Regions from separate parts of the Streptomyces sp. NPDC050806 genome, predicted to be linked through region 2. Evidence: riboswitches for the same ligand, from Rfam matches in the RefSeq annotation. Region 2 holds a riboswitch; the other holds the start of a gene.
What was found. Region 2 has a riboswitch for thiamine pyrophosphate ahead of thiM (hydroxyethylthiazole kinase). Riboswitches for the same ligand answer to the same signal wherever they lie in the genome.
Positions count from the first base shown of each region.

Region 1: another riboswitch for thiamine pyrophosphate. It lies ahead of thiO (glycine oxidase ThiO); the one in region 2 lies ahead of thiM (hydroxyethylthiazole kinase).

Region 1 is NZ_JBVJIF010000003.1:339,317-348,992, forward strand. It holds gene thiE (thiamine phosphate synthase) at 1-286, opposite strand, end outside; gene ACZ6WH_RS10825 (Rv2175c family DNA-binding protein) at 369-734, opposite strand; gene ACZ6WH_RS10830 (NAD(P)/FAD-dependent oxidoreductase) at 825-2,003, opposite strand; TPP riboswitch at 2,201-2,314, shown strand; gene thiO (glycine oxidase ThiO) at 2,312-3,538, shown strand; gene thiS (sulfur carrier protein ThiS) at 3,535-3,780, shown strand; gene ACZ6WH_RS10845 (thiazole synthase) at 3,790-4,632, shown strand; gene pknB (Stk1 family PASTA domain-containing Ser/Thr kinase) at 4,689-6,662, shown strand; gene ACZ6WH_RS10855 (deoxyribonuclease IV) at 6,711-7,613, shown strand; gene ACZ6WH_RS10860 (DUF4396 domain-containing protein) at 7,682-8,167, shown strand; gene ACZ6WH_RS10865 (sulfite oxidase-like oxidoreductase) at 8,208-8,831, opposite strand; gene bfr (bacterioferritin) at 8,988-9,479, shown strand; gene ACZ6WH_RS10875 ((2Fe-2S)-binding protein) at 9,514-9,676, opposite strand, start outside.
Region 2 is NZ_JBVJIF010000010.1:388,717-398,392, forward strand. It holds partial or broken gene ACZ6WH_RS31180 (GNAT family N-acetyltransferase) at 1-215, shown strand, start outside; partial or broken gene ACZ6WH_RS31185 (lysophospholipid acyltransferase family protein) at 498-1,028, shown strand; gene ACZ6WH_RS31190 (DedA family protein) at 1,021-1,797, shown strand; gene thiE (thiamine phosphate synthase) at 1,972-2,658, opposite strand; gene thiM (hydroxyethylthiazole kinase) at 2,655-3,491, opposite strand; TPP riboswitch at 3,495-3,591, opposite strand; gene ACZ6WH_RS31205 (purine-cytosine permease family protein) at 3,651-5,024, shown strand; gene ACZ6WH_RS31210 (HelD family protein) at 5,227-7,467, shown strand; gene ACZ6WH_RS31215 (IclR family transcriptional regulator) at 7,600-8,373, shown strand; gene ACZ6WH_RS31220 (pyridoxal phosphate-dependent decarboxylase family protein) at 8,413-9,676, opposite strand, start outside.

The DNA.
Region 1 (9,676 bases), on a different contig from region 2:
GCAGGTCGCCCTGGCCGAGGTGGAGCACGTCGGAGCCGATGGCGTGCGCGACGTCCGCGCGGTCGTTGACCGCGAGCAGCTTGCCGTGCCGCTTGCAGGCGTCGGCGAAGACCTCCAGGTGGGTCAGCTCCTCGCCGGCCTCCATGCCCTTGTCGCGCAACTGCACGATGTCCACGCCCGAGGAGAGCACGGCGTCCAGGAACTCCGGCAGATCGCCCTGCTCCTTGCGTGCCCCCGTGCAGAGGTACAGCCGGGCGTCGGACAGGGCCTGTCGTGCGGTGCTCATCGGGTGCTCCCCCCAGTCCGGGCGTACGGACCGGATCTGCCGGTCCGTACGCCCTGCGGTTACGGCGGTGATGACGGGTGTGTCAGACGGCGAGCGCCTGCGCCCGGCGCTTCACCTCCGTGCCGCGATTCTCACGCAGCGCCTGCGCCGGCGTGCCCGGCAGGGTCTCATCGGCGGTGAACAGCCACTCCAGCATCTCTTCGTCGGTGAAGCCGTCGTCCCGGAGGAGCGTCAGCGTCCCCACCAGGCCCTTGACGACCTTTCCGTCCTTGATGAACTCGGCCGGCACATGGAGGGCCCTGTTCTCACCGCGGCGCACCGCGATCAGCTGGCCCTCCTTGACCAGCTGCCGGACCCGCGTCACCTCGACGCCGAACTCCTCGGCGATGTCGGGAAGCGTGAGCCAGGCGGAAACCAGTCCATCGATCTTTGCGTCAATCTCGGTCACACCCCAAGCGTGCCATCCCCCACTGACAGTCGGTAGCCGGGCATCGCCATCAGTGCACACCACCGGCCACACCAGGGGTCCGGCCGCTCCTCAGAGCCCGGGCAGCGCAGCCGACTTCAGCGGCACCGAGGCGTCGGCGGCGCGTGCCCGGTCCAGCCGGGCGCCGCGCTCGATGAGCTTGCGGCCCTGCGCCAGATCGCGCGGCCTGCCCACCGCCAGCAGCGCCACCAGAGCGCCCTCCCGCAGCCACAGCGCCGTCCACGCCGCGCTCCCCGGGTCACCGCGCCAGACCAGCTCGTCGGCGACCGGGCTGTACCCGGCGCACTGCACGAAGCGGCCGAACTGCTCCGACCAAAAGTAGGGCACCGGGTCGTACACCGTGCCCTCCGCCTCGCACCGGGCGATGTTCGTGGCGACCGTGCGCGGCCCCTGAAGGGCGTTGTCCCAGTGGTGCACGAGGAGGCGGCGCCCGTAGCGCGCGGAGGGGAAGGAGGCGCAGTCGCCGACCGCGTACACATCGGGCAGCGAGGTGCGCAGCCGCTCGTCGGCCCGTACGGAGCGGTCCTCGCACAGCTCGACGCCCGAGCCGGCCAGCCAGTCGGTGGCGCACCGCGACCCGATGCCGATCACCACGGCGTCCGCGGGCAGTGACGTGCCGTCCGCGAGCACGACGGCGCCCTCCTTCACGGCGGCGACCCGGGTGCCCGTACGGAGCACGGCGCCCGCGTCGGCGTACCAGCGGGCCATGTGGGCGGCGACCTCCTCGGGCAGCGCGCCGGCCAGCGGGCGGTCCGCCGCCTCCACGACGGTGACCGCGCAGCCGGCCTCACGGGCGGCGGTGGCGAACTCCGCGCCGATCCAGCCGGCGCCCACCACCACGACGCGCTGCTGCGCCGAGAGCACCGGGCGCAGCCGCTCGGCGTCGTCCAGGGTGCGCAGCACGTGGACGCCCGGGACGCCCTCGCTCCCGGGGAGGGTGGTCGCCTCGGCCCCCGTGGCGATGACCAGGCAGTCGTACGGAACGGGGCCGGTGTCCGTCAGCACCTCGTGCGCGTCGGCGGCGAGTCCGGTGACCCGCCGGCCGAGCTCCAGGTCGATGCCGAGGGAGGCGAAGTCGACGTCGAAGGCCGAGCCGTCCGCCTTGCCCAGCAGCACCGCCTTGGAGAGCGGCGGCCGGTCGTAGGGCGGGTGGGGTTCGGCGCCGAGCAGGGTGATCGTGCCGCGCCAGCCCTGTTCGCGCAGGGCAACGGCGGTCTGCACGCCCGCCATCCCCGCGCCGACGATGACGACGCGGCGCGAGCGGTCGGGGGTCCGCGAGTACTTGCTCTGCTGGCTCACTCGATCACTCTAGGACGCGGTCCTTCGACTGGCTCAGCACCGCGCGACGAGATCTCTGACACAGGGTCACGGTCCGGCCGCGCAGAGCACCCTTACGACGCGTCGGGCACGCGTACTACTCTGACGGCATCTGTACTCGCGGGAGCCCGGACGCACCGGGCTGAGAGGGAGGCTGCGGCGGCCTCCGACCGTACGAACCTGATCCGGGTCATGCCGGCGAAGGGAGGGGCTGGACACTCATGCATCCACCTGCACGTATGTCGCCGGGGACGGCTTCCGGGCACCCCGACGTGGTGATCGTCGGGGGCGGTCTGGCGGGGCTCGTGACGGCCTGGCGCGCCGCCCAGCGGGGCCTGCGCACGACGGTCGTGGATCCGGCGCCGGGCGGCGGCGCGGCGCGCGTCGCGGCCGGCATGCTGGCCGCCGTCACCGAGCTGCATTACGGCGAAGAAACGCTCCTTGGGCTGAATCTCGACTCTGCCGCGCGCTACCCGGCGTTCGCCGCCGAGCTGGCCGAGGCGAGCGGCCGGGAGCTGGGGTACCGGCGGTGCGGCACGCTCGCCGTGGCCCTGGACGCCGACGACCGCGCCCACCTGCGCGAGCTGCACGCGCTGCAGCACCGCTGCGGCCTGGACTCGGAGTGGCTGACGGGCCGCGAGTGCCGGAAGCTCGAACCGATGCTCGCGCCGGGTGTGCGCGGCGGACTCCGGGTGGACGGTGACCACCAGATCGACCCGCGGCGGCTCGCCACGGCCCTGCTGACGGCCTGCGAGCGGGCCGGGGTGGCGTTCGTACGGGACCGGGCCGGACGGCTCTCCGTCGCCGACGGCCGGGCCACGGGCGTCGAGCTGGCGGACGGCACGCCGCTGCCGGCCGGGCAGGTCGTGCTGGCGGCCGGCAGCTTCAGCGGACTGCTGGCCGGGGTGCCGGAGCACGTGCGGCCGCCGGTCCGGCCGGTCAAGGGCCAGGTGCTGCGGCTGAAGATCCCCGCCGCGTACGGCCCGTTCCTCTCCCGCACCGTGCGCGCCGTCGTACGCGGCGGCCCGCTCTACCTGGTGCCGCGCGAGAACGGTGACATGGTCGTCGGCGCCACCAGTGAGGAGCTGGGCTGGGACACCACGGTGACCGCGGGCGGCGTCTACGAGCTGCTGCGCGACGCGCACGAGCTGGTGCCGGGCATCACGGAGCTGCCGCTGGTCGAGACGATCGCCGGGCTGCGTCCGGGCTCGCCCGACAACGCGCCGCTCCTCGGCCCCAGCGCGCTGCCCGGCCTCCTGATGGCCACCGGCCACTTCCGCAACGGCGTGCTGCTCACCCCGGTCACCGGCGACATCATGGCCCACGCGCTGACCGCCGGCGAGCTGCCCGAAGAGGCGCGGCCCTTCACGCCGCTGCGCTTCGGGCCCGCAGTCGCCTCTTCCCCCTCTTCGGCGCAGCGCGCCGCACTTCAGGAGCAGACCGCATGACCCTCCAGCAGGCACCCGAAGCCGCCTCCGGGCCGGCGCCCGTGACCGTCTCCGTGAACGGCGAGCCCCGCGAGGTACCGGCAGGGCTGCCGCTCGACCGGCTCGTGGCGACGCTGACCACCGCTGCCGGCGGGGTGGCCGCGGCCGTCAACGAGGAGGTCGTGCCGCGCGGCCAGTGGCCGGCGACCCCGCTCGGTGCCGGGGACCGCATCGAGGTGCTCACCGCAGTACAGGGAGGCTGATCCGTACAGATGACCGAAACGCACACCCTCGAAGAGACGGCCGCCCCCGAGGCGGCGCCCGCGGCGGACCCGCTGGTCATCGCCGGTACCGCCGTCCGCTCCCGGCTGATCATGGGGACCGGCGGTGCGCCGAGCCTGGACATCATGGAGCGCTCGCTGCTCGCCTCGGGCACCGAGCTGACCACCGTGGCGATGCGCAGGCTGGACCCGACGGTGCAGGGTTCGGTGCTCTCCGTACTGAACAGGCACGGCATCCGGACACTGCCGAACACCGCGGGCTGCTACACCGCCGGCGAGGCGGTGCTCACCGCCCGGCTGGCCCGTGAGGCGCTCGGCACGGACTGGGTGAAGCTGGAGGTCGTCGCCGACGAGCGGACCCTGCTGCCGGACCCGGTGGAGCTGCTGGACGCGGCCGAGACGCTGGTCGACGACGGGTTCACCGTCCTGCCGTACACCAACGACGACCCGGTGCTGGCACGCAAGCTGGAGGACGTGGGCTGCGCGGCGATCATGCCGCTGGGCTCCCCCATCGGCTCCGGGCTCGGCATCCGCAACCCGCACAACTTCCAGCTGATCACCGAGCGGGCCGGGGTGCCGGTCATCCTGGACGCCGGGGCCGGCACGGCCTCGGACGCCGCGCAGGCGATGGAGCTGGGGTGCGCCGCGGTGATGCTGGCCTCGGCGGTGACCAGGGCGCAGGAGCCGGTCCTGATGGCGCACGCCATGCGGCACGCGGTCGAGGCGGGCCGACTGGCGTACCGGGCGGGCCGGATTCCGCGCCGCCACTTCGCCGAGGCGTCCTCGCCGGCCGCGGGTCTGGCCGAGCTGGACCCGGAGCGGCCCGCCTTCTGAGCGATCTGCGCCAGGGGCGTGAGGCGGGTGGACGGCTGCTCGTAGACTCGTCTGCCGTGGACACCACCCTCCAGGACCCCATGGTCGGACAGCTGCTCGACGGCCGTTACCGCGTAGAGGCGCGGATCGCCGCCGGCGGGATGGCGACGGTCTACCGCGCCGTCGACACCCGGCTGGACCGGGTGCTCGCCCTGAAGGTGATGCACCCGTCCCTGGTCGCGGACGCCTCGTTCGTCGAGCGCTTCATCCGGGAGGCGAAGTCGGTCGCCCGGCTCTCGCACCCGAACGTGGTCGGCGTGTTCGACCAGGGCACGGACGGTTCGTACGTGTACCTCGCGATGGAGTACGTCGCGGGGTGCACCCTGCGGGACGTGCTGCGCGAGCGCGGCGCCCTGCAGCCCCGCGCCGCGCTGGACATCCTGGAGCCGATCCTGGCGGCGCTGGGCTCCGCGCACCGCGCCGGCATGATCCACCGCGACATGAAGCCGGAGAACGTCCTGATCGGGGACGACGGCCGGGTCAAGGTCGCCGACTTCGGACTGGTCCGGGCGGTCGACACGCACACCACGGCCTCCACCGGCACGGTCCTGGGCACCGTCGCCTACCTCGCGCCCGAGCAGATCGAGGACGGCGGCGCGGACACCCGCGCGGACGTCTACGCCTGCGGCGTGACGCTGTACGAGATGCTCACCGGCAGCAAGCCGCACGACGGCGGCACCGCGGCCCAGGTGCTCTACCAGCACCTCCACGAGGACGTGCCGCCGCCCTCCGGGCTCGTGCCGGGGCTGCCGCCCGAGCTGGACGACCTGGTGGTCGAGGCGACCGCGCGCAACCCCGAGGTGCGCCCGCAGGACGCGGTCACCCTCCTCGCGCTGGCCAGGAACGCCCGCGCGGCGCTCACCGAGGAGCAGCTGGACGCGGTGCCTCCGGGCGCGAAGCCGGCGACCGGTACGGCGGGCTCGGAGGACCGCACGAGCGTGATCCAGCGCGCCGCCGCGGTGCAGCTCTCGCTGCCCGGTACGGACGACGCCGACGACGCCGCGGGGCACACCAGCCGGCTGCCGACGGCGGCCGGCGCGGACGCGCGGACCGACCGGCTGCCCACCGCGGGCGGCGGACGACGCGCGGGGACCTCCCGCGTGCCGCGCCGCAGGACGCTCACCGTGGTGCTCGCCGTGCTGGCGGCCCTGCTGCTCGGCACGGGCGCCTGGTACGTCACCACCGGCCAGTTCACGACCGTGCCCGCGGTGCTGGACATGACGCAGGCCAAGGCCGAGCGGACGCTGCACGACGCCGGACTGGACGTGAACGTGGCGCATGCCTACAGCTCCACCGTGGAGCGCGGGCACGTGATCTCCACCGCCCCGGAGAACGGCAAGCGCATCCGGGGCACCGGCACGGTCACCGTCACCCTCTCCAAGGGCCCGGACATCGTCTCCGTACCCGACCTGTCGGGCACCCCGGTGGCCGACGCGCGGCGCAAGCTGCGCGACCGGGGGCTGACGCCGGGTACCGAGCGCAAGACGTTCAGCGACGAGGTGGCCAAGGGCTCGGTGATCCGTACGGACCCGGCCGCGGGGGCGAAGCGGCGGCCCGATACGGCGGTGGCGCTGACCGTGAGCCGGGGCCGCGCGATCGACGTGCCGGACGTGGTCGGCGACGAGCGGGCCGACGCGGCGGACGAGCTGCGCGAGGCCGGCTTCCGGGTGAAGACCGCCACGCAGCCGGTGTACTCCCCCGAGGACAAGGGCACGGTCGCGCGGCAGTCCCCGGGTGAGGGGAAGACGCTGGGCGAGGGCGACACGGTGACGCTCACGCTGTCCAAGGGCCCGCAGATGGTCGAGGTGCCGGACGTCGGGGGCGAGAAGGCCGCCGACGCGAAGAAGACGCTGGAGGACGCGGGCTTCGAGGTCGAGGTGAAGAAGCCGTTCCTCTTCCCGTCGGACACGGTCGACAGCCAGTCCGTCGACGCGGGCGACACCGCCCCGAAGGGCAGCACGATCACGATCACGCTGGACAGCAAGCTGTGAGGCGTACCTGACAGTCGGGGGCGCCCGGCCGCCTGGCACCCTTGACGGGTGAGCACTTCCCCGCAGCGCGCCCGTGAGCGCAATCCGATCGGCGGCCACGTCCCGGTGGCCGGCGGTCTCGCCAAGGTCGGCATCCCGTACGCGGCGGACATCGGCGGCGAGGCCGTCCAGGTCTTCGTCGCCAACCCGCGCGGCTGGGCCACCCCGCCCGGCAATCCGATGCAGGACGAGGCGTTCCGCGCGGCCTGCGCGGAGCGTGCGATCCCGGCGTACGTGCACGCGCCGTACCTGATCAACTTCGGCTCGCACACCCCGGCGACGGTCGAGAAGTCCGTGGAGTCCCTGCGGCACTCGCTGCGCCGTGGTCGCGAGATCGGGGCGCTCGGCGTGGTCGTGCACACCGGCTCGGCGACCGGCGGACGGGAGCGGGCGACGGCGCTGGCGCAGGTGCGGGAGCACCTGCTGCCGCTGCTGGAGGAGCTGACGCACGACGACGACCCGTGGCTGCTGCTGGAGTCGACCGCCGGACAGGGCGCCTCGCTGTGCTCGCTGGCGGAGGACCTGGGCCCGTACCTGGACGCGCTGGACCGGCACCCGAAGGCCGGGCTCTGCCTGGACACCTGCCACGCGTTCGCCGCCGGGCACGACATGGCGGCGCCGGGCGGCACGAAGGCGCTGCTGGACGAGCTGGTGGCGGTGGCCGGCGAGGGCCGGCTGAAGCTGATCCACGCCAATGACTCCAAGGACGTGGCGGGGGCGCACAAGGACCGCCACGAGAACATCGGGTCCGGCCACATCGGCGCCGAGCCGTTCGGGGAGCTGTTCCGGCACCCGGCGACCGCGGGCGTGCCTCTGGTGATCGAGACGCCGGGCGGCAAGGAGGGCCATGCGGCGGACGTGGCCCGGCTGAAGGCGCTGCGGGACGGCGGAGACACACCCGGGACTCCTTGAGGAATACCCTAGGGGGGTATACGGTTCCCGTCTTCGGCGGGAATCGTTCCTTCTGGATGGGGGCTTCCATGCAGCAGCATCAGCACGCACCGGCCGGACACCACGAGCACGCCCACACCCCGGCCGGCTGGGCGATGGCCGCGAAGGCCACCCTGCACTGCCTCACGGGGTGCGCGATCGGCGAGGTCCTCGGCATGGTGATCGGCACCGCACTGGGCTGGCACAACGTGCCGACGATGATCCTCGCCATCGTCCTGGCGTTCGTCTTCGGCTACTCACTCACGCTGCGCGGCGTCCTGCGGGCCGGGGTGGGCTTCCGGGCCGCCGTCAAGGTCGCACTGGCCGCCGACACCCTCTCGATCGCGGTGATGGAGCTGATCGACAACGGCGTGATCGCTCTCGTGCCGGGCGCGATGGACGCCCATCTGTCGGAGTGGCTGTTCTGGGGAGCGCTGGCGTTCTCGCTGGTCATGGCGTTCCTGGTGACCACACCCGTGAACCGCTGGATGATCGGCCGCGGCAAGGGGCACGCCGTGGTGCACCAGTACCACTGAGGGCGGCCGGGAACCGCAGGAGTGCCGAGGGGCGTACGGCTCAGAGTTCCGGGCCGTCGCCCGGTACCTCCTGGTAGGAGTAGCGCTGCTCACGCCACGGGTCGCCGAGGTTGTGGTAGCCGCGCTCTTCCCAGAAGCCGCGGCGGTCCGCCCTCATGTACTCGATGCCGCGGACCCATTTGGGGCCCTTCCACGCGTACAGGTGCGGCACGACGAGCCGTACGGGGAAACCGTGCTCGGCAGTGAGCAGCTCGCCGTCCCGGTGACTGGCGAAGAGGCAGCGCTCGTCCGCGAAGTCCGCCAGCGGGAGGTTGGAGCTGAAGCCGTACTCGGCCCAGACCATCACATGGGTGACATCGGGGTCAGGCGGCGCCAGATCGAGCACCGTACGTGTCAACACCCCGCCCCATTCGGCACCCAGCATGCTGAATTTCGTCACGCAGTGCATGTCGGCGACGACGGTGGCATACGGCAGCGAGGTGAATTCCTCGTGCGTCCAGCAGTGCTTGTCCCCGTCGGCCGTGGCGCCGAAGACCCGGAATTCCCAGCGTTCGGGCCGGAACTTGGGCACGGGTCCGTAGTGTGTGACCGGCCATCCGCGCTGCAGTCGCTGCCCCGGAGGCAGCTGAGGAAGCTCCTCTTCGCGGCTATCCGGCTGACCCATGTCTCCATGGTGTCAGACCGGAAGGGGTGCTGATGACCAGGGCGGGACCGATTCGGGCAACTCCCACTAAGCGTGCACTTACTGGACGCTCCATGCACCCCGGTGCAAGGATGCCCGGCACCTGTCCAGTCGTCGTGTGGAAGGAGCCTTGCAGTCATGCAGGGAGATCCCGAGGTCATCGAGTTCCTGAACGAGCAGCTGACCGCCGAGCTGACCGCGATCAACCAGTACTTCCTGCACGCCAAGCTGCAGGATCACAAGGGCTGGACCAAGCTCGCCAAGTACACGCGCGCGGAGTCCTTCGACGAGATGCGCCACGCGGAGGTGCTCACCGACCGCATCCTGCTCCTGGACGGCCTGCCCAATTACCAGCGGCTCTTCCACGTCCGCGTCGGGCAGACGGTGACCGAGATGTTCCAGGCCGACCGGCAGGTCGAGGTCGAGGCCATCGACCGGCTGCGGCGCGGTATCGAGGTGATGCGGAACAAGGGCGACGTCACGTCCGCCAATGTCTTCGAGGCGATCCTCGCCGACGAGGAGCACCACATCGACTACCTGGACACCCAGCTGGAGCTGATCGAGAAGCTCGGCGAGGCGCTCTACCTGTCCACGGTGATCGAGCAGACCGCACCGGACTCGGCGGCGTGACCGAAGACGGGCGGCTCCGTCGCCCGGCGGGCGGCTAGGCGGCTTCGGGCAGCTCCGCCGACGCCGGCGCGCCCCGATCGGGCAGCTCCTCCAGCGCGGGGGCGCCCTTGTCGGCCAGCTCCCGGCGGGGGCAGGCGCCACGGCCCAGCAGGGCCTGGATGCGCTTCACGCAGCCGCCGCAGTCGGTGCCGGCCTTG
Region 2 (9,676 bases):
TCGGTGCGCTGGCCGGCATCCGCTCCTCGATGATCGAGGCGGGCCGCTCCTGCGTCCACCCCGACCACCGCTCGGGCGCGGTGATCAACCTGATGTGGGCCGCGCTCGCCCGCTACGTCCTGCTGTCCGGCCACCGCTACCTCGCGGGCTGCGCCTCCGTATCGCTCGGCGACGGCGGAGCGGACGCGGCGAGCGCCTGGTCCCTGTGCGCCGCCAAGCCCTCCCTCCCCCGCGTCCCGCCGCTCTTCCGGGGCTACCTGCGGCTCGGCGCCCGGGTGTGCGGAGCGACCGCGCACGCCGTGCCCCTCGTGCCCCGCGCCGAGCGGGCCCGCCGGTACGCGGCCCTGGCCCGCGGCGCGGCGGCTGGACCGCGCCTCGCCGACCCCCGGATCATGCGGCTCCGGGCCCGCGCCGTGCTCCGCGCGCTCGGCCTGCGGCTGGAGACCAGTACGCCGGCGCTCAGTGTGCCGCGCGGTCCCGGCGGCCCCGGCACGCTGATCGTCGCGGACCACATCTCCTGGCTCGACGTCATCGCCGTGCTGGCGGTGGAGTCCGCCACCCCGCTGGCCAAGCGCGAGGTCGCCGGGTGGCCGTTCTTCGGCACGCCGGCGCGCAGAGCCGGGACGGAGTTCATCGACCGGGACGGGCTGCGCACGCTGCCGCGTACCGTCGGCCGGCTCGCCGCCACGCTCCGCGCCGGCCGCTCGGTCCTGGTGTTCCCGCAGGGCACGACCTGGTGCACGGAGACCGGCGGCTTCCGGCGGGCGACGTTCCAGGCCGCGCTCGACGCCGGGGCGCCCGTCCGCCCGGTGACGATCACCTACGCGCAGCACGGCGCGCCCAGCACCGTGGCCGCGTTCCTCGGCGAGGAGGACTTCGCCGGCTGTCTGCACAGAGTGATCGGCGCCGACGGCCTCACGGTACGGGCGACCGCGCACCCCCGGCTGGAGCCCGCGGGGGACCGGCGCGCGCTGGCCGCCGAGGCGCACGCAGCGATCCGCGGCAGCCGGCCGCCGGTCCATGTCTGAGCTGTTCGGCCAGTTCGCCGAGCTGGTCAAGACGCAGCTGGACTCGCCCTGGCTCTGGCTGATCGTGCTGCTGGTGGCCGGCCTGGACGCGCTGCTGCCGTTCATGCCGAGCGAGACGACGGTGGTGACGGTGGCCGTGCTGACCGGCCCCGACCTTCCGCAGCTCGCGCTGCTGGCCGTGGTCGCCGCGCTGGGCGCGCTGGGCGGCGACTGCCTCGGTCACTGCATCGGCCGCTGGGCAGGGCCGAAGGCGATCGGCCGGCTGCTCCGCGGCGAGAAGGGGCGGCAACGGTACGCATGGGGGCGTGCCATGGTCGGGCGGCACGCCACGTCGCTGGTGGTCGCGGGCCGCTTCCTGCCCGGCGGGCGGGTGGCGTCCGCGCTGTCCACCGGCAGCCTGCGCTTCCCGTTCCGCCGCTTCGTGCTGCTGGACGCGGCAGGCGCCGCGCTGTGGGCGGTCCTCAGCACGGCCATCGGGTACCTCGGCGGCGCGGCCTTCGCCGAGGACCCGGTGAAGGGACTGCTGCTCGCCTTCGCGCTGGCCCTGGTGATCGTCGGACTGCTGGAGGCCACCCGCCGGCTGGTCGCCCGACGCCGGGGCGCCGCGTCCGGCCGCACGACCGTCGTCGCCGGCACCGTCCCCCCTGCCGCCGAGGACACGCTCCTGCCGGATGCCTCCGAGGGCTCGCTCCTGCCGGACGGCCCGAGGGATGGCCCGACGGACGGCCCGACGGCGGTACGGGCGGACCGGTACAACCGAGGCGCGTGACGGGTGGGTGCGCTGGGATGTCCCCGTCCCTGCCCGTCAGGTGGCACCGGCCGAGTACCGGCCGAGCTGAGGTGCGTCACGGGCGGGCGCGCGGGGAAGTCCCCGCCCGTGTCCGTCAGCCGGTACTGGCCGAGCTGACTTGCGTCACGGGCGGGCGCCGGGAGAACCCGCCCGTCAGGCCCTACCGGACCAGGCCTTCGCGTACGCGCGTGCCGCGGTCCGCGGTTCGGGGGCGGCGCAGATGCCCGAGACGATCGCACCGCCCGCCGCGCCCGTGGCCCGCAGCAGCGGCATGTCCGCCACCGTCACCCCGCCGATCGCGACCGCCGGGAGCGGGGTGGGCAGCGCCAGCCGGCCGAAGCCCTCGACGCCCAGCTCCGGCGGCGCGTCCGCCTTGGTACGGGTCGCGTGCAGCGCGCCGATGCCGACGTAGTCGACCCGGGCCGGTTCCTTGGCGGCGGCCCGCAGCTCCTCCTCCGTCGCGGCGCTCAGCCCGATCACCGCGTCCGGCCCGACGAGCGAGCGGACGGCGGCCACCGGCAGGTCGGACTGGCCGACATGAACCCCGGTCACCCGCGCCCCGGCCGCACGCGCCGCGAGGTACACGTCCACCCGGTCGTTGACGAACAGCGCGACCCGTTCCGGCAGCACCGCGGCGATCCGCACCACCGTCTCCAGGAAGACCCGTGCGTCGGTGTCCTTCTCGCGCACCTGCACGGCGGTGACGCCGCCCGCCACGGCCTCGGCGACCGTGCCCGGTACGTCCCGGCCGCACGCCGCGGCCTGCGCCGCGTCCGTGACCAGGTACACGGAGAGGTCGGGGTGCGCGGCCGGAGTGCCGTCAGCGGGAGTGCCGTTCACGCCCACGAGATCGCCGCCCGCTTGCCGAGCGTCTCCTCGTCCAGGCCGTACAGCGCGTCCAGGAAGGCGGCCGCGAAGCTCCCGGGTCCGCCGCTGCGCTCCGCCGCGATCTCGGCGGCCACGGTGTAGACCGCCACGGCGGCGGTCGCGGCGGCGAGCCGGTCGGCCCGCGCCGCGTCCTCCGGCGTGGTCGGCGGCGCGAACGCCGCGAGCACCGCGCCCAGCGCGCAGCCGCCGCCGGTCACCCGCGTCAGCAGCGGGTCCCCGTTGGCGACGCGTACGGCCCGCTCGCCGTCGGTGAGCAGGTCGACGGGGCCGGAGACCGCGACCACGGCACCCGTGGCGCGGGCCAGCTCACCCGCGGCGGCGGCCGCCGACTCGACCTCGTCGGTGGCGTCCACGCCGCGCCCGCCGCCGCCGGTCCCGGCAACCGCGATGATCTCCGAGGCGTTGCCGCGGACGACGGCCGGGCCCTGGGCGACGAGTTCGCGCGCCAGCGCGGTCCGCACGGGCAGCGACCCGACCGCGACCGGGTCCAGCACCCAGGGTGTGCCGGCGGCGGCCGCCGAAGCGACCGCCTCGGTCATGGCCGCGCGCTGCTCGGCGTGCGGGGTGCCCAGGTTGACCAGCACCCCGGAGGCGGCGCCGGCGAACGGGCCGGCCTCCTCGGGGATGTCCACCATCGCCGGGGCCGCGCCCAGTGCGAGCAGGACGTTCGCCGTGAAGTTGGCGACCACCTGGTTGGTGAGGCACTGGACCAGTGGTGTTTCATGGCGTACGCGGTTGAGGGCCTGCCGGGTGAAGGCGAGCAGGTCGTCGGCCGGACGCGTCATAGGGGCATTCCTCCGTGACATTCCCTTCGCTGGTGCGATCCAGATCAGGTTCGACGGGTGTGATCTCAGCCCTTGAGATGGGGCACCCCGTGTCTCGTGTGCCTCACCATGCTACCCGCACCCCGTTCCCGATCGGGAACCCCGACCTCTGGAAACCCCATGACCATCGAGAGGCCCGTCTTCGACGGGCGCATGCCCGCCGGAGCCGGCGATCTGTCCGTCGAGCGGCACGGCATCGGCCCGGTGCCGGAGGGCAACCGCTACGGCCGGCCCGGCCGCCTCTTCACCGTGTGGTTCGCGCCCAACCTGACCATGACCGGCGTGTTCACCGGCACCGTCGGCATCGGCCTCGGGCTCGACTTCTGGACGGCGTTCGCCGCGATGGCGCTCGGCACGCTGCTCGGCGCCGCCCCGTCCGCGTACCTCGGCACGTGGGGGAGTCTCACCGGTACCGGCCAACTCCCGCTCTCCCGGCTGGCGTTCGGCCGCGGTGTCGTACTGCCCGGCGTCCTCCAATGGCTGTCCTCCATCGCCTGGGACGCACTGATCGGACTGTTCGGCGGGGATGCGCTGGCCCGGCTGGTGGGCTGGCCGTTCTGGCTGGGTGCGCTGACGGTGCTGCTGCTCCAGGGCGTCGTCGGCGTCCTCGGGTACGAGGCCATCCACCGCCTCCAGACCGTGATGACCTTCGTGCTGGGTGCGGCCTTCCTCGCCCTCAGCGTCAAGCTCCTGAACGGTGTTCCGCTGCCGTCGGCCGCCAGCGCGCACGGCGCGGACCGGGCCGGCGCGTTCCTGCTGACCACCACCGTCGCGCTGAGCCTGGCGATCTCCTGGGCGCCGTACGCCTCGGACTTCAGCCGGTACCTGCCGCGCTCGGCGTCCCGGCAGCGGATGTTCTGGTACACGCTGCTCGGCATGGCCGCCGCGTACCTCTGGGTGCAGACGCTCGGCCTGTGGGCCGCGGGCCTGTTCACCGACCAGACGGCGGCGGGCGTGCAGGAACTGCTCGGTGGCGGGGCGCTCGGCGCCTTCGGGCTGCTGGCCATCGCCGCGTCCGCGGTGTGCAGCAACGCCATGAACGACTACAGCGGCTCGCTGGCGCTGCAGACGGCGGGCGTGCGCATCCCCCGGCCGCTCGCCGCGGCCGTCGCCGCCGTGCTCGGTTTCCTGCTCGTGCTGTGGATGCACGCCGCCGACACCACGGCCCGTTTCCAGAACGTGCTGCTCTTCGTCGGTTACTGGATTCCCGGCTTCATCGGTGTCGTCGTGGTCGACTGGCTCGCCCGCGCGAGGGCGCGCGGCGGCCGGCCGGTCGAGGTGCACGAGGAATTCGCCCGTCCGCAGCCGTGGTGGCCGGCGGTGCTCGCCTTTGTAGGTGCGTTCGCCGTCGCGGTGCCCTTCATGAACACTTCGCTGTACGTCGGCCCGGTCGCCGAGGCGCTGCACGGCGCGGACCTGGCGTACTACGTGGCCTTCGTCGTCTCGGTGGCGGTCTACGCGCCGCTTCGGCTGCGCCGCGCACGCCGCGACTGACCTCTGCCGGACACAACAAAACCCCGGTCGCATTGGCGGCCGGGGTGGACTTCCGCGTATATTGGGAGATTCGCATGCCAAGAAATATTTCAGGCAGGGCGAAGCTAACTGGAGTCATCTTAACCAGGCGGGAGTCGAATTGTCAATCCAGGTGCCGGGCGGGGAATCGGGCGTGGGGCCGGACCGGGCCGCCGACGAGGAGATGCGCCGCGAGCAGGAATTCATCGACATGCTCTACGAGCGCCTCGGCGAGCTGCGCGCCGGGGCGGGCGCCGCGGTCCAGGGCGCCCTCGCGGTCGCCGACGCCGGCACGATGCAGGCGCGGCTGGAGCGGGACGTGACCGTCGCCGAGCAGGCCGGCGTGCTCGCCGCCCTCGACGCGGGCGAGCACGGCCTGTGCTTCGGCCGGCTCTCCTTCCGTGACGGCAGCGACCACCACATCGGCCGGATCGGCATCCGGCGCGACGACGCCGAGCACACGCCGCTGGTCATCGACTGGCGCGCCGACGTCGCGCGCCCCTTCTACCTCGCCACCGGCCACACCCCGATGGGGCTGCGCCGCCGGCGCCACATCTCCACCGAAGGGCGCCGCGTCACCGCCCTGCACGACGAGCTGATGGACCTCGCCGACACGGTGCGCACCGGCCACGAGGGCACCGACGCCGACACCGTGCTGCTCGCGGCGCTGGACGCGGCCCGCACCGGCCGCATGCACGACATCGTGCAGACCATCCAGGCCGAGCAGGACCGCATCATCCGCGCCCCGCACCGCGGCGTCATGGTCGTCGAGGGCGGCCCCGGCACCGGCAAGACCGTCGTCGCCCTGCACCGCGCCGCGTACCTGCTCTACGCCCACCGCGAAGTGCTCGCCCGGCGCGCGGTCCTCATCGTCGGCCCCAACCCGGCGTTCCTCGGCTACATCGGCGAGGTATTGCCCGCGCTCGGCGAGACCGGCGTGCTGCTCGCCTCGCCCGGCGAACTCTTCCCCGGCGTCACCGCCACCGGGACCGACACGCCCCGGGCCGCCGCGGTCAAGGGCGGTGCCGCGATGGCCGACGCGCTGGCCGCGTACGTACGCGACCGGCAGCGGCTGCCCGAGCCGGACACGATCGTCCCGCACGAGGACGGCGATCTGCTGCTGGACGCCGACATCGTCCTGGAGGCCCGCCACCAGGCGCGCGAGACCAGGCTGCCGCACAACCTCGCCCGCCCGCACTTCGCTTTCCGCATCATCGACGCGCTGACCGCCCAGCTCGCCGACCGGCTCGGCGCCGACCCGTACGGTGGCCCGAACTTCCTCGGGCCCGACGACATCGCCCAGCTCGGCAAGGGCGTCGCGGCCAGCGGCGAGGTGCACGCCGCCATCGCCGACCTCTGGCCGGCCCTCACCCCGCAGCAGCTGGTCACCGACTTCCTCGCCGACCCGGTACACCTCCCCGAGGCCGACGCGGCCGCGATCCGGCGCGACGGCGGCGAGTGGACCGCCGCCGACATCCCGCTGCTGGACGAGGCCGCCGAGCTGCTCGGCGACGACGACTCGGCCGCGCAGGCCGCCGCCGAGGCCGAGCGCCAGGAGCGGATCGCCTACGCACAGGGCGTGATCGACCTCGCGTACGCCTCGCGCACGCACGAGTTCGAGGGCAAGGACGACGAGGATTCGGAGGTACTGGGCGTTCAGGACCTCATCGACGCCGAGTTGCTCGCCGACCGGCAGGAGGAGACCGACCACCGCACCGCGGCCGAGCGCGCCGCCGCCGACCGCACCTGGGCCTTCGGCCACATCATCGTCGACGAGGCGCAGGAGCTGTCCGCCATGATGTGGCGGCTGCTGATGCGCCGCTGCCCGACCCGCTCGATGACGCTGGTCGGCGACCCGGCGCAGACCGCCGAGCCCGGCAGCTGCGGCACGTGGGAGTCCATCCTCACGCCGTACGTCGGCGACCGCTGGGAGCATGTGCGCCTCGGTGTCAACTACCGCACCCCCGCCGAGATCATGGAGGTCGCGGCGGCCGCGCTCCGGGCCGCGTACGCCGGTACGCCGACGGCCGCGGCCTTCGAACCGCCGCGCTCGGTCCGCTCCACCGGCGTACCGCCCTGGTCGAGGCGGACCGACGACCTGCCGCGCGCGGTCGCCGACGCGGTCGCCCGGGAGACCGGTACCGAGGGCCGCCTCGCGGTCATCGCCCAGCGCCACCACCACGAAGCGCTGCTGGCCGCCGTGCCCACCGCGTCGGCGGGCACGGCCCCCGACCTCACCAGCCCGGTCGTGCTGCTGGACCCGCGGCAGGCCAAGGGGCTGGAGTTCGACACGGTGCTCGTGGCGGAGCCGGCCGAGTTCGGCGTGAGCGACCTCTACGTCGCCCTCACCCGCGCCACGCAGCGGCTGGGCGTGGTCCACACGCAGCCGCTCCCGGCGGGGCTGGAGGGGCTGGCGGCGCACTGAGAACGGCGGCCGGCGGCAGTGCTGTCCCGGCCGTCGACAGCCGAACCCTCATCGCCCTACCCTGTGTTCGTCATTCCGGCCGTTGACCGGAATGACGAACACAGTCGGCGCGGCGGAGGGTGGGTGAGCGGCATGGGACGACTGGTCCCTGCGGTGACCCGGGCACTGGACATACTCGAACTGTTCCTGGAGGCGGAGGGTCCGCAGTCGGCCCCCGACGTGGTCCGGAAGCTGCAACTGCCGCGTACCACCGTGCACGAGCTGCTGACCACGCTGGCGGCCCGCTCGTACCTCGTCCCCGTACCCGATCAGCCGGGCCGCTACCGCCTCGGGGTCCGCGCGTACCAGCTCGGCAGCCGGTACGCGGAACAGCTCGACCTCGCGGCCGAGGGGCAGCGGGTGGCCCGCGAGGTGGCCGCCACCTGCGACGAGACGGTGCACGTCGCCATCCTGGAGGGCGCCGACGTCATCTACATCGCCAAGGTGGACTCCACGCACGCCGTCCGCATGGTCTCCGCCGCGGGCCGCCGGCTGCCCGCGCACTGCACGGCGGTGGGCAAGATGCTCCTCGCCTCGCTGCCGGACGCGGAGCTGGACGCCCGCATCGAGGGCCGCGAGCTGGTCGCCCTGACGCCCGGCACCCTCACCGACCCGGCCGCGCTCCGCGCCGAACTGGCCGCCGTCCGGGACCGCGGCACCGCCACCGAGCACCGCGAGTCCAACCCGGACGTCTCCTGCGTCGCGGCCCCGGTGCGCGACAGCACCGGCCGGGTCGTCGCCGCCCTCTCCATCTCCGTACCGATGATCCGCTGGACCGACTCCAGCGAGACCGACCTGGCGGAGCTGGCCACGAAGGGCGCCCGCGACCTGTCCACGAGCCTGGGACACCGGGGCGCCTGGCGGTGACGCGCTCGCGCCCTTGACGATGCGTCAGCCCGTTGCGGTTCAGTCGGTCAGCAGCGAGCCGAGGATGCGGTCGACGGTCTGCTCGGTGATGCCGGGGTGGAGGAAGGCGAGGCGTACGACGGTCTCGCCCTCCCACACGGTCGGTGTGACGAACGCCGTTCCGGCGGCCAGCAGCCGCTTGGACCAGGCGTAGTAGTCGCGCGGCTGCCAGCCGGCGCGGCGTATCAGGACGACGGACAGCTCGGGCTCCCGGAGGAGTTCGAGGCCGTCGGTGCGCTCGGCGAGCCGGGCGGTGTGCCGGGCGAGTCGGAGCCCGTGGGCGACCGCGTCCCGGTACGCGTCCGTGCCGTGCACGGCGAGGGAGAACCACAGCGGCAGGCCGCGCGGCCGTCGCGTGAGGTGGTAGGCGTAGTCGCTCGGGTTCCATTCCAGGTCGCCGGCGCCCGCGCCGTCCCCGTGGATGGCGTCGAGGTACGAGGCGTCCTGGGTGTGGACGGCCCTGGCCAGGCGCGGGTCCCGGTAGAGCAGCGCCCCGCAGTCGAACGGCGCGAACATCCACTTGTGCGGGTCGACGACGAGTGAGTCGGCGTGCTCGATACCGGCCATACGGGCGCGGAGTTCGGGTACGAAGAGGCCGCCGCCCCCGTACGCGGCGTCGACGTGGAACCACAGGCCGCGGGCGCGGGCCTGCGCGGCGACGCCCGCGAGGTCGTCGATGATCCCGGCGTTGGTGGTGCCGGCGGTGGCGACCACGGCGACGACGGGCGCGCCGCCGTCGTGCTCGGCGGCGTCCAGGGCCGTGCGCACGGCCTCGCCGGTGAGCCGGTGGTCCTCGGTCGGCACGACGAGGGCGTCGATGCCGAGGATGCGCAGGGTGTTGCCGACGGAGGAGTGCACCTGGTCGCTGACGGCGATGCGGACGGGCGCGTGCCCGGTGAGCCCGAGCCGGTGCCGGCCCGTGTCGCGGGCGACGACGAGCGCGGAGAGGTTGCCGGCCGAGCCGCCGCTGACGAAGCAGCCGCCGGCGCTCTCGGGGAGGCCCGCGAGATCGGCGAAGAGCCGCAGCACCTGGTTCTCGGCGGCGATGGCGCCGGACGCCTCCAGCCACGACACACCGTGCAGCGACGACCCCGAGACGACCATGTCGAAGAGCGCCGCGGCCTTGGTGGGGGCGCCGGGGATGAAGGCGAGGAAGGCCGGGTGGTCGCAGGAGATGACGGCGGGCTCGATGTCCTCGGCGTACGTGCGCAGGACGTCGGCGGCCGGGCGCGGCTCCGCGCCTATCGCGCCCTTGAGGGCGACG